3 regions of the Streptomyces sp. NPDC057249 genome follow, and region 3 is predicted to be linked to each of the others. Evidence: riboswitches for the same ligand, from Rfam matches in the RefSeq annotation. Region 3 holds a riboswitch; each other region holds the start of a gene.

Region 1 (4,201 bases), on a different contig from region 3:
GGAGTCCGCCGCCTGCCGGGCCAGCGCCCAGAGGCCGTAGACGTCCTCCGGTGCGAGCCGGGCGGCCAGGGCCCCGATGGTGCCGGGGAATCGCCCGGCTCCGGTGCCAAGGATCGCGGCCAGGTCGTCGTCCGCCTCGACGGCACCCGTGGCGAGGTTCCAGTCGAAGCGGCCGATGCGCACGGGCGGGGAGGTCCTGGCGGGCAGCTGGACGGGGAGCGGCTCGCCCTCCCACTCCGGCCGGATGCCCGCCTCCGCGAGGGTGGCCAGTTCGGCGCCCAGGCCGTGGGCGATGTGCTGGAGCCGGTCCCGGTCGGCGGCGGGGACCGGCTCGTCGCCGGTCGCGGCGCGCAGGACGACGAGGACGCCGACCGGTGCGCGGCGGCGCGGCACCGGCACGTACAGGGAGCCGAAGGGGAACGGCAGTCCGGCCATGAGCTGCGGGAAGCGCCGCATGGCGTCCTCCGCGTCGGCGAGGTAGACCGGGCTGCCGGTGCGGAACGCCTCGGCGACGGGGAACGGCCGGTTCACGTGCATCCGCCACCAGGGGCGGAACAGGGGGCCGGGCAGCCCGGCGAGGACGGCCAGCCGGAGCAGGCCGGGGGTGCGCGAGGGGAGGTAGACCCCGCCGGCCCGGCCGCCGACCGCCTCGATGGCGTTCACGACGGACTGGGCGAGCACCAGGGACAGGTCGTCCGGCGCCCGGCCGTCCTCCGGTCCTCCGGGCGGGCCGTCGCTCGGGCCGGACGGAAGCCGCCCGGCCGCGCCGTGCCAGGTCACACAGTCAGGATGCTCCCGGGCGGCCGGTGCGGCACGTCGGAGGCACCTCCGGCCCGCGCGGCCGGCGGGGGCACGACGCGCGCGAGCGGTGGACGCCACGGCTGTGGCGTCCACCGCTCCCGTACGGTCCGTGCGGGCGCTTACCGGCCCTCGTCCGGCGGCCGGTCGCCGAACTGGTCGTTGAGCTTCTGCTGGGCGGAGTCGACCTGGCCGCCGTACTTGCCGCCGGTCTTCTTGTCGACGTAGTCGCCGCCCTTCTCGACTCCCTGGCGGGCCTGGTCCGGATGCCCCTTGATCATGTCCTTGATCTTGTCGAGCATGCTCATGACTGACCTCCTAGAGACGCTGACCGTTCCAGCATCCACGCCCTGCCGCGCCCTCGCATTCCGGGACGGGCGGTCGCGGCGGTCCGGCCGCGGAGGAGCGGTACGGCATGCGAAAGGGGTGGAAAGAAGCGTTCCGCTTCTTTCCACCCCTGCTCACGGCCCTGCCCCGAGCGCGGGGCCGGTGTGGATCAGTACGCGCCGAAGACGTTGTCCATCGAGCCGTACGTGGCGGCGGCGTAGTTGCACGCGGCCGTGATGTTGGCGACCGGGTCGTAGATGTCCATCGACGTACCGGGCACGTGGTAGGCGTCGAAGGTGGGCTGGATCACCTGGAGCAGACCCTTGGAGGGGGTGCCGTTGACGGCGTTGATGTCCCAGTTGTTGATCGCCATCGGGTTGCCCGAGGACTCGCGCATGATGTTGCGGTAGATGCCGTCGTAGCTGCCCGGGATGCCCTGCTCGGCCATGACGGCCAGGGATTCCTTGATCCAGCCGTCGAGGTCGTCGGTGTACGTGACGGCCGCCTGGGTCTCGGCGGGCTTCTCGGCGGCGACCGGAACGACGGAGCGCTCGGAGCGGTCGGCACGGTCGGCGCTCTCGGCGCGGGGGGCCGTGTCGCCGTTCTTCTCGGCGGTCTCCGCCTTGAACGCGCTCTTCTCCGCGGCCTTAGGGGCGGCGGTCTCGGACTTGGCGCCGATGGTGAGCTTCAGGCCCGGGTGAATGAGGTCGGGGTTGCTGCCGACAGCACCGCGGTTGTCCTTGTACAGCCGCTCCCAGCCGCCGCTGAGGGAATGCCCCTGGGCGATCTTGTAAAGCGAATCGCCGGACACCACGGAATAGGTGGTGGGCGCGGCCTTGCGCACGGCAATTTCCTTGCCGGCGACGGAAGTCGGGGCCGCGGCCTTTTCGGCGACGACGGTCTTGGCGGGGGCGGCGGAGGCCGATCCGGCCGTGATCAGGGGGAGCGCGAGAACGGCTCCGCCCGCGCTGACGGCGATGAAACCGCGGGTCAGGGACGCGGACTTGGCACGACGGTGCTTACCCGTGAGGGGCATGGCGTATTTCCTCTCCGTCGCCTGCGAGGTGAGCTGTCGGGTTCGGACTGGAGATGTCCGGTCGCGCATGGCGACTTCACCCCTAGCCGCTCCGGATTCCGGACCGGCGGCAAACCTGGGTCCCCCGCTCCTGCCGTACGTGAGTGGTCGGGTTACCGGACGGCGGCAGGATTCGGCGTTCCATCCGGATTGATGACGGGACCGTAAGCGAGAAACGACGGCCGGAACAAGCCCGGAATTGCTGATCACAATTGTTTTGCAAGATCAATCAAAGGAAATACTCATGATCGCCCGCGCCGGGGGAAGTCAAATTTCTTGGCACGACTGGGAACCGGGAGATCGGATCGTGCGTCAGAAACGGCCGACGTGACGCTGCCCACTGGAAGCGCAATGTGCATATTCGTCCGTTTTGGGCACATCTGACAGCATCAAAACGGTCCCGATCGCCCTCAATTGACCTTTTGCCTATATGTGAATAAAAGGGACATCCCATGCTGCCCGGGCGGCCGGATCGCCGGTTCCCGCCCCCTCGTCTCCGTGATCACTCTATGGTTAGGCTTACCTAAGTGTTCCCGTCCCCGTTCACCGTCGCTTGGAGATCCCAGGACCATGGCGCCGCATTCCGCCTCTCCCTCTCTTCGCCCCACCGCCTCCGCCCCCGCCGAACAGGAACTCACCGGCCGGCTGGCCCTCGTGACGGGAGCCGGACGCGGCATAGGCGAGGCGGTCGTGCGGGCCCTCGTCGCGCGCGGCTGCCGGGTCCTGGCGACCGACGCGGACCGGGAGGGTGTCGGCGCCCTCTCTCGGGAGCACGACGGGAGCGTCGTCGCCCGGGCCCTGGACGTCACGGACGCGGCGGCCGTCGAGGCCCTGGTCGGCGAGGCCGAGGACACGCTCGGCGCCCTCGACATCGCGGTCAACGTCGCCGGGATACTGCGCTGTTCACCCGTCACCGAGCTGACCGACGAGGACTGGCGGGCCACCTTCGCCGTGAACACCGACGGGGTGTTCCACGTCTCGCGGTCCGTCGCGCGCCGGATGGCGGACCGGGGCGCGGGCAGCATCGTCACCGTCGCGTCCAACGCGGCCGGCATCCCCCGTACGACCATGGCGGCGTACGCCGCGTCGAAGGCCGCGGCCGTCATGTTCACCAAGTGCCTCGGCCTGGAACTGGCCCCCCGGGGCGTCCGCTGCAACACCGTGTCGCCCGGCTCCACGCTCACCGACATGCAGCGCGGGATGTGGCCCGCCGGGGAAGCCCACGACGACGGGCCCGCCGCGCAGCGCGTCATAGCCGGCGACCTGGCCAGCTACCGCACGGGCATCCCGCTCGGCCGGATCGCCGAACCGGCGGACATCGCCGAGGCGGTCGCCTTCCTCGTGTCCGACCGGGCCCGCCACATCACCCTGCACGACCTGTACGTCGACGGCGGCGCCACGCTGCGCGCCTGACCCGTCCGCCCGGCACCCCGCAAACGGCCCTCCCCCTGGAGACGTGGATCGATGACCGCCTCACCGTACGAAGACGCCCCGACCTGGCCCGCCGAGTTCGCCGCCCGTTACCGCGCGGCAGGGCACTGGCGCGGCGAGACCTTCACGAGCATGCTGCGCGAACGGGCCGAGGCCCACGGCGACCGCGTCGCGCTGATCGACCCCGCGCCCACGCGCCGCGCCTGGACGTACCGGGAGCTGGACGAGCGCGCGGCCCGGCTGGCGGCCGGCTTCCGGGCGCGCGGGATAGCCAGGGGCGACCGGGTCGTCGTCCAGCTGCCCAACATCGCCGAGTTCGCCGAGGTGGTCTTCGCCCTCTTCCGCATCGGCGCACTCCCCGTCTACGCGCTGCCCGCCCACCGCGAGACGGAGATCGGCTACTTCTGCTCCTTCGCCGAGGCCGTCGCCTACGTCGTCCCGGACCAGCACGCCGGATTCGACCACCGCGCGCTGGCCACCGCCGTCCGGGAGCAGGCGCCCACCCTGAAGCACGTGTTCGTCGTCGGCGACCCGGGCGAGCACACCGCCCTGTCCGACGTGCCGTGCGAC
Region 2 (4,201 bases), on a different contig from region 3:
GCCCCGCCCTCGCGTACGCGGCCCGGGCCACCCACCGCCGGCCGCCCGGCTACACGGCCGCCTGGCCGCCCCGCGCGGGCGCCCCCACGCCGTACGCGTACGGCGCCCCGCCCCCGTACACCGGCAGCCCCTCCCCGTACCACGGCTCCCCGAACCCGTACCTCGGCCCGGCCCCGTACCCTGCGCAGCCCCATGGCCGGCAGCCCTACACCGCACCGCCCTACCCCGGGAAGCCGCCGACCTGATCCGGACGCAGGCCGGGCCGACGGTCTCCCGTGGGGCGGGACGCGCCCTAGGCCGAGGCCGCCGTCAGCGTCGACAGTTCCTCGTCCGTCAGCCGGAGACCGGCGACCGCCAGCAGGGCGGGCAGCTGGTCGACCGTACGGGCCGAGGCGATCGGCGCGGCGACCGTCGGGCGGGATGCGAGCCAGGCCAGGGCCACCGTCGCGATCTCGGCGTCCCGGTCCCGCGCCACCGTGTCGAGTGCGGCGAGCACCCGCCGGCCGCGCTCCGACTCCAGATGGCCGGCCGCGCTCCCGGCGCGGGCGCTGTCCACGGTCGTCCCCGGGCGGTACTTGCCGGTGAGGAAGCCGGCGGCCAGCGCGAAGTACGGGACGGCGGCGAGCCCGGCGTCGGCGGCGGTGTCCTGGAGTTCGCCCTCGTAGGTGTCCCGCGAGACGAGGTTGTAGTGCGGCTGCAGCGCCACATAGCGGGCCAGGCCCTCGCGTTCGGAGAAGGCGAGCGAGGCGCGCAGCCGGGCGGGGCTGATGTTGGAGGCGGCGATCTCACGGACCTTGCCCTCCTTCACCAGCTCGTCGAGGGCGGTGATGATCTCCTCGACGGGGACGGTCTCGTCGTCGAAGTGCGTGTAGTACAGGTCGATGTGGTCCGTGCCGAGCCGGCGCAGCGACTCCTCGGCGGCCGACTTGATCGTGGGCGCCGAGAGGCCCTGGTAACCGGGGAGGGCACCGACCTTGGTGGCCACCACGACGTCGGACCGGTTGCCGCGCGACGCGAGCCACTGGCCGATGACCGTCTCCGACTCGCCGCCCTCGTTGCCGGGGACCCAGTGCGAGTAGGCGTCGGCGGTGTCCACGAAGTTGCCGCCGGCCGCCGCGTACGCGTCGAGGACGGCGAAGGACCGTTCCTCGTCCGCGGTCCAGCCGAAGACGTTTCCACCGAGGCAGAGCGGGAAGACCTGGAGGCCGGACGGGCCGAGATCGCGCAGTGAAGTCATGGAGGGAACAACGGATTCCGGCCACCCGGCTATTCCGTGCCGCATACATCCGGCAGGCCGCGGCCACGCGGACCGGCAGCCCTGACGTCGGGGGGTGTGCGTCAGGGCTGCCGGGGTTCGGACGGCCGCGTACCGGGAAGGGCCACGGCTTGGGGGAGGACGGACCTCAGACGGTCAGACCGCGGGCGCGCAGCCAGGCCATCGGGTCGATGCCGGTGCCGTCCGGGGTGTGGACCTCCAGGTGGAGGTGCGGGCCGGTCACGTTCCCGGTCGCGCCGACGCGGCCGATGGTGTCGCCGGTGGTGACCTTCTGGCCGACCGTGACGCCGATCGAGGACTGGTGGCAGAACCACAGCTCGGTGCCGTCCTCCAGCTCCAGCACCGTGCGGTAGCCGTAGGCGCCGGACCAGCCGGCCGACTTGATGGTGCCGGTGTGGACGGCCTTGATCGGCGTACCGGTCGGGGCCGCGAAGTCGAGGCCCGTGTGGTAGCCGGAGGACCACATCGAACCGGCCTCGCCGAACGTCGAGGTGATCGTGTACGAGGAGGTGGGGATGGCGTAGCTGGCGGCGAGCTTGGCCAGGCGCAGGGCCTCGGCCTTCTTCTTCGCCTCCTCCTCCGCCTTCTTCTTCTCGGCGGCGGCCTTGGCCTCGGCCTCGTCCTGCTGCTTCTTCGCCTCGGCGGCGGCCTTCTCGGCGGCGGCCTTCTCCTCGGCCGCCTTCGCCTCGGCGTCGGCGGCGCCCTGCTGCTGCTCGGCCTGCTGGAGGATGCGGGCGCGCAGCGCCTCGCCGGCGTCCGTGGTGCCCTGCTCGGCCTCGGCGGTGGTGATGCCGGCGGTGGTCAGGGGGGCGGCGGCGGTGGCCGTGGCGGGGGCTTCGGCCTCGCTCTCGCCGGCGAACAACGCGCCGACGCCGGGGAGGGACTTGGCGTCGGGAAGATTGTCCGCGATGGAATCGGGAAGGGAGATGGAGACCGGCGGTTTGCTCTGTGCGGTGGCCATGCCGCCCGCGCCGACGGCCGCGATGACACCGACGCCGAGGACGGTGGAGCTACGGGCCAGACCATTGCGCTGCTTGGCGACACGGTGCTTGCCGCGGACGGGACGGACGGACTCCTCGGTGGGGTTCCATTCCTCCCAGGTCCGCTCGGAGTCGGCGTCGTCGGCGCGGAAGCCGCTGCCGAAACCGGCGCCGGTGCCGAAGCCGTTGCCCCGATCGGTCATGTGGTCGCTTCCCTGTTCCGGGATGTACGCGGTGCCGGGGCCGGACGCGAAGTCGGGGCCGTACTCGGGCACGAACCGGGAAGGTGATTCGGGGGCAGGCTTGTTGGACGCCACGCGGGCGCACTCCTTTCCTTCCTTCTCGCCTACCGGGTTAGCTGACGGGTTCGGAGCAGGAAGGTCTCCTACGGGCCTTTCCGCCTCTCGTGAAGACGAAGATGCCCGATTCACCCCATGTAGGTGGTTCCCCGGTTCCCTTGCGGGATTCGGCGCACGCGCGCGGCGCCGTCCCTGACGACGGCTGGGACAACCGCGCTGCGTTATCGAACGTTAATAGACAGACGGGTCCGATTCCAAGCCGTTCCCACTGATCGTTCACGTGCTCGGCCCAGACTTTACGGGACACAACCGGGTGGAATCGGGCGAGCTGATCACCGTTCGGCCACCGCACGTTTTCTGACGTTGTGTCAAATGTTATGCGGAGCGGCGCTTCTCAGTCACGCAGCGTGGCATCCCTCTTGACGATCTTGACCGTCCTGCGCCGGTCCGGCTGCCCCTTCGCCGGCCGGGCCACCGCGAGCAGCGCCATGTCGTCGGTCGACTCGCCTCCCGTATGCAGCCGCACGTCGTCGGTCAGCGCGGACAACAGCTCCTCGGGGCCGGGGAAGAGGCGCCCGCGCAGCCGCTCCGCCGGGTCGTAGAAGACACCGTCGGCGTCCCGCGCCTCCGACAGGCCGTCCGTGTAGAACAGCAGCGTCCCGCCGGCCGGCAGCTCCCAGTGGTCCGAGCGGTCCGGCCGCACCCCCAGGTCCATGCCCAGCGGAAGCGCGGGCTCCGAGGGCGTCAGCGCCTCCACCGCCCCGTCCCCGTGCAGCAGCAGCGGGTCCGGGTGGCCGCGGTTCACCATCCGTACGCCCTGCGCACCCGGCGGGATCTCCGCGAGCACCGCGGTCACGAACCCCTCGAACGCGTCCAGATTGCTCCGCCGCACCGACTCACGCGCCAGCGCGCGCTCCAGCCGCTGCGCCACGCCCTCCAGCGATTTCTCCTGCTCCGCCGCCTCCCGGAACGCGCCGATCACCACCGCCACCGCGCCGACCGCCTGCAGCCCCTTGCCACGCACGTCCCCCAGCACCAGCCGTACGCCGTACGGAGTGTCAGCGGCCGCGAAGAGGTCGCCCCCGACGAACTCGTCCGCCTGCGCCGCCTCGTACCGCGCGGCCACCTGGAGTCCGCCGATCCGCTCGGGCGGTGCGGGCAGTACGGCCCGCATGGCCGTCTCGGCGATGATCCGGGCGGACGCCAGCCGGTCGCTGCCGCGCCGCACGACCCGGTTGATCACGCACGCCTGCACGGCGACGGTGAGCACGGTGAGCATCTCGATGAACGAGACCACCTCGACCAGATCGCCGGTGAAGAGCCGGATTCCGGCGACGGCGAGCACCGAGGCGATCCCGATCCGGATCGTGGTGCCCATACCGAAGAAGGGCGCGGCGATCAGCGGGGCGGCCGCGAACATCGGGACGGCCGTGTAGGAGGGCGGCGTGAACAGGTCGAACAGCACTCCGATGACGATCATCGCCACCGGCAGCACCCGGACGAACCGGCGGCTCGCCGCGCCGTCCGGCCCGCGCCACCGTCGTACCCACTTCCCCACCTGCGGTCTCCTGCCCGGTGCGGCCGCGGCCCGTACCGCGCACCTCCCTCAGCCTCGCCGCTGCCCGCCCGACGGGCGACTCCTCGGC
Region 3 (4,201 bases):
GGCAGCAGGTCCGGCCGCTTCGGCTCGACGTGGTCCCCGGAGGACTCGCCGCGCAGCCGCCGTCCGATCCACGGGACCAGGTATTCGCGCGCCCAGTGGATGTCGTCGCGGCGGATCTCCAGCGTGCCGCGCGGGGGCTGCGGCGGCCACGGCTGGTCCGGGTCGGCCGGCACGTCGAGGCCGAGGACCTGGGCGGCGCGGAGCGCGACCCGGGTGTGGCCCTCGGGCGACAGGTGGAGCCGGTCGCCGTCCCAGGCGCGCCGGTCCTGCACCGAGCGCAGCGACCACAGGTCGAGGACCGGGCAGTCGTAGCGGTCGGCGATGGCCCGGACGTGGGCGGTGTAGGTGGCGATCTTGCCGCGCAGATGGCGCAGCACGGGGACGCCACGGGTGTCGAAGCCGGTGGTGACCATGACGGTGCCGACCGACCGCGTGAGGTCGGCGACCGCCCGCTCGAAGCGTTCGGCCACGTCGTCCGGGTCGGTGCCCGGCCGGATGATGTCGTTGCCGCCGGCGCAGAAGCTCACCAGATCGGGGGCGAGTTCCTTGGCGCGGGGCACCTGCTCCTCGACTATCTGGTCGAGGAGGCGTCCTCGTACGGCGAGATTGGCGTACCGGAAGTTCCCGTGCGCGGACGCGGGTGAGCCCATGGGGCCCGCCGGTGTGCCGGGCTCGGGAAGCCGGTCCGCGAGGAGTACCGCGAGCCGGTCGGCCCAGCCGACGAATGTTCCGTCCGGGCCGGGGTCGCCGACTCCCTCGGTGAAGCTGTCGCCAATCGCCGCGTACGACCCGATGGCGCCCGGTCGGCCGATGACGCCCTGTTGGATGTTGTTCGAATCGTCTGCCACAAACGCATATCCTGCACCCCGGAATGTGACCTACGCGACCGTAATAAGGGGTTGACGGGGGGTGAGATAAACCACCCGGCCAGTTTTCGGTAAAGAGGGAATAAGCAGAGGGACGGAGTGCCGTTGCACTCCGTCCCTCTGCGCCGTTCAGTGACCCGGATCACCGGGCCGGTACCGCCTGGATCAGACGTAGATCCCGTGCGACGCCAGGTAGGCGATCGGGTCGACGTCCGAGCCGTACTCCGGGCCGGTGCGGACCTCGAAGTGGAGGTGCGGGCCGGTGGCGTTGCCGGTGGAGCCGGAGAGGCCGACCTGCTGGCCCGCGGTCACGGTCTGGCCCGCCGAGACGGAGAGCGAGGACATGTGGCCGTACTGGGAGTAGTGGCCGTCGGCGTGCTTGATGACGACCTGGTTGCCGTAGGCGCCGCCCCAGCCGGCGGTGACGACGGTGCCGGAGGTGATCGCCTTCACGCTGGTGCCGGTGGCGACGGGGAAGTCGATGCCGGTGTGGCTGCCGCTGGACCAGTTGGCGCCGGAGGCGCGGTAGGCGGTGGTGTGGTTGCCCGGAACCGGGTGGACGTAGCCGGAGGCGTTGTCCTGGGCGGCCGGGGCCTCGGTCGTGGCCTCGGTCTTCGTCTCGACCTTGGTCTCGGCCTTGGGCGCGGCCTTCGTCTCGGCCTTCTTCGCCGGCTTGGCGGGGGCCTCGGACGGGGTGGCGGCGGGGGCCGACTTGGCGCCGAGGGTCAGCTTCATGCCCGGGAAGATCAGGCTCGGGTTCTCGCCGACGACCTCACGGTTGTCCTGGTACAGCTTCTGCCAGCCGCCCTTGAGGTGGTGCTGGGCCGCGATCTTCGACAGGTAGTCGCCGGAGACCACGGAGTAGGTGGTGGTGCCGGTGCTCTTCGCGGGCTTGGCCGGGGCGGTGTGCGTGGCGGCCGACTTCGACGTGGCCGGGGCGGACTGCTCCGCGGCGTGGGCGCCGGTGGCGCCGAGCAGCGGAAGCGCGATGACGGCGCCGCCGGCGCTCGCGGCGACGACGCCGCGGGCTATGGCGCTGGACTTGGGACGGCGGTGCTTACCCGAGTTGGGCATGAAGAATTTCCTCTCCGGCGCCTGCGAGGTGAGCTGTCGGGTTCGGGCTGGAGATGCCCGGCCGCGCCTGGCACGGCTTCACCCCTAGCCGTCCGGTCGTCCCGGTCGGCGGCTTACCTGGTTCCCCCGCTCCTGCCACACGGTGAAGTGGGTGCGAATTCCGGACGGCGGCAGGATTGGGCGTTCCATCCGGATGGACATGGAACGTAAGCGAGCCGGGACGACGGAAACAAGCCACAGGTGCGGCACCGGATTCCGCATCGGAATTGCGGCCCGGAATTCCGGTCACACTCCGTGGATTACGGATCTTGACTTTCCGCGCGGCGCGGGGACTACCCGGCCGGGGCGTCACCACACACCGTCACGGATATGATCCCGCTCACGAGCGGGTGATCATCCCCCGCACAACCGGGGCAGTTTGGCCATAACGCATCAATACGGACATGGCATGGCCGTCATCCGCGGCGCAGCCGCACCACCTGCGCGTCCAGGTCGCCGCGCAGCCCCGTCCGCAGCCCGTGATGCGTCAGCACCGACCCGTGGTGCACCGCCCCCGTGTCCAGGCAGGTGTACGTCGCCTCCGGGTCGAGCCCGCGCAGTCGCAGCGCCGGCGGTTCTTCCCCGTACCGCTGCGCGTGGAGCCACGCCAGCACGACGGTGTCCGCGCCCCGTACGTACTGCACGGCGCTGAGCCCGGGGCCCGGCGCGCGCAGCCGGTACAGGTCGCCCAGCTGCACGACCGGGCGGATCTCCTTGTACAGCTCCACCCACCCGCGCGCCTCGTCCAGCTCGGCCGGGCCCCACTCGGTGAGGTCCCCGCCGATCCCCAGCACCCCGGCCATGGCGCTGACGAACCGGAAGCGCAGCGAGGAGCGGCGGCCGTTCAGCTGCACGTTCGGGCTGTCGGTGACCCAGGCCGCCATCACGCGCGCCGGGTGGATCTGTCCGAAGCCGTCCTGGATGGCGAGGCGGTCCAGCGGGTCTGTGTTGTCGGACGTCCAGACCTGGTCCGTACGGGAGAGGATGCCGAGGTCGATCCGGCCACCGCCGCCCGAGCAGGACTCGAAGGCGACGCCGGGGTGGGCGGCGCGCAGCCGGTCGATCAGCTCGTAGAGGCCGTCCACGTGCTCGGTCCACAGTCGCTGCGGGTAGTCGGCGCCCGGCCAGCCGGCGTCCGAGAAGCAGCGGTTGAAGTCCCATTTCACGTAGTCGACGGGCGTGCCGGAGAGCAGGGCGTCCAGGCTCTCCCACAGGTACGCCCGCACATCGGGGCGGGCCAGGTTGAGGACCAGCTGATTGCGGAATTCGGTGCGTGCCCGGCCGGGGAAGTGCTGGACCCAGTCGGGGTGGGCGCGATAGAGATCGCTGTCGGGGTTGACCATTTCCGGCTCGACCCAGATCCCGAACTTCATACCGAGGCCGTGCACATGGCGGGCGAGCGGCCCGAGGCCGTCGGGGAAGCGCTCCGGGTTCGGCGTCCAGTCGCCGAGCCCGGCCCGGTCGCTCACCCGCTGTCCGAACCAGGCGTCGTCGACGACGAACAGCTCGACGCCCATCGCGGCGGCACGTTCGGCCAGCGCCCGCTGCTGGTCCTCCGCGATGTCGAAGCCGGTGGCCTCCCAGGAGTTGTAGAGCACCGGACGCGGCTCGGAGGCGTCCGGGACGACATGGGCGAGCTGCCAGGCGTGCCAGGCGCGGCTCGCCCCGCCGAAGCCGCCGGGGCTCCACAGCCCGGCGAAGACCGGGCTGGTGTACGACTCCCCCGGCGCGAGCCGCAGCAGCCCGGAGTCGTCGTGGCCGGCGCCGCCGGTGATCTGGACGAGCCCGTCGGGCAGCCGCTGCACGGCGATGCGCCAGGAGCCGGACCAGCCGAGCGCGCAGCCGTAGACCTCCCCGGTCTCCTCGGTGGCGGCGCCGTCCGCGTCGAGGGCGACCCAGGGCAGGCCCTGGTGGCCGGTGTGACCGCGCCGGCTGGAGAGCAGGTGTTCCCCGTACGCGAGCTCGGTGCGCTCCAGCTGGGTCTCCGCCGCCCAGCGGCCGTGCAGCCGGCTGAGCCGCCAGCCGTCGCGGGCGGGCAGCGCCCAGGCCGCCGCGTCGGCGCGCAGCAGTTCCAGGGGCGGGCCGTCCGGCCCGGTGCAAGTGAGCGTGCTCCAGCGTTCGACGACGTCGGAGTCGTCCCGCATCCGGTAGTGCAGCGTGATCGCGAGGCGGTGCACCGGGTCGTCGAAGGAGAGCCGCAGCTCGTCGCCGTCCACCGCGTC

The links. Region 3 has a riboswitch for cyclic di-AMP ahead of ACFUJY_RS27345 (peptidoglycan DD-metalloendopeptidase family protein). Riboswitches for the same ligand answer to the same signal wherever they lie in the genome.
Positions count from the first base shown of each region.
Region 1: linked by a shared signal. The riboswitch ahead of ACFUJY_RS31330 (transglycosylase SLT domain-containing protein) and the one ahead of ACFUJY_RS27345 (peptidoglycan DD-metalloendopeptidase family protein) in region 3 are both predicted to bind cyclic di-AMP.
Region 2: linked by a shared signal. The riboswitch ahead of ACFUJY_RS03605 (M23 family metallopeptidase) and the one ahead of ACFUJY_RS27345 (peptidoglycan DD-metalloendopeptidase family protein) in region 3 are both predicted to bind cyclic di-AMP.

Region 1 covers NZ_JBHUXS010000023.1:80,972-85,172, reverse strand. The annotation lists gene ACFUJY_RS31340 (SpoIIE family protein phosphatase) at 1-780, opposite strand, end outside; gene ACFUJY_RS31335 (antitoxin) at 921-1,106, opposite strand; gene ACFUJY_RS31330 (transglycosylase SLT domain-containing protein) at 1,295-2,161, opposite strand; cyclic di-AMP (ydaO/yuaA leader) riboswitch at 2,165-2,349, opposite strand; gene ACFUJY_RS31325 (2,3-dihydro-2,3-dihydroxybenzoate dehydrogenase) at 2,771-3,613, shown strand; gene ACFUJY_RS31320 ((2,3-dihydroxybenzoyl)adenylate synthase) at 3,665-4,201, shown strand, end outside.
Region 2 covers NZ_JBHUXS010000001.1:752,248-756,448, reverse strand. The annotation lists gene ACFUJY_RS03615 (PrsW family glutamic-type intramembrane protease) at 1-245, shown strand, start outside; gene ACFUJY_RS03610 (aldo/keto reductase) at 293-1,237, opposite strand; gene ACFUJY_RS03605 (M23 family metallopeptidase) at 1,404-2,573, opposite strand; cyclic di-AMP (ydaO/yuaA leader) riboswitch at 2,585-2,738, opposite strand; gene ACFUJY_RS03600 (PP2C family protein-serine/threonine phosphatase) at 2,950-4,113, opposite strand.
Region 3 covers NZ_JBHUXS010000017.1:51,795-55,995, forward strand. The annotation lists gene ACFUJY_RS27340 (SGNH/GDSL hydrolase family protein) at 1-848, opposite strand, end outside; gene ACFUJY_RS27345 (peptidoglycan DD-metalloendopeptidase family protein) at 1,032-1,940, opposite strand; cyclic di-AMP (ydaO/yuaA leader) riboswitch at 1,944-2,104, opposite strand; gene ACFUJY_RS27350 (alpha-galactosidase) at 2,396-4,201, opposite strand, start outside.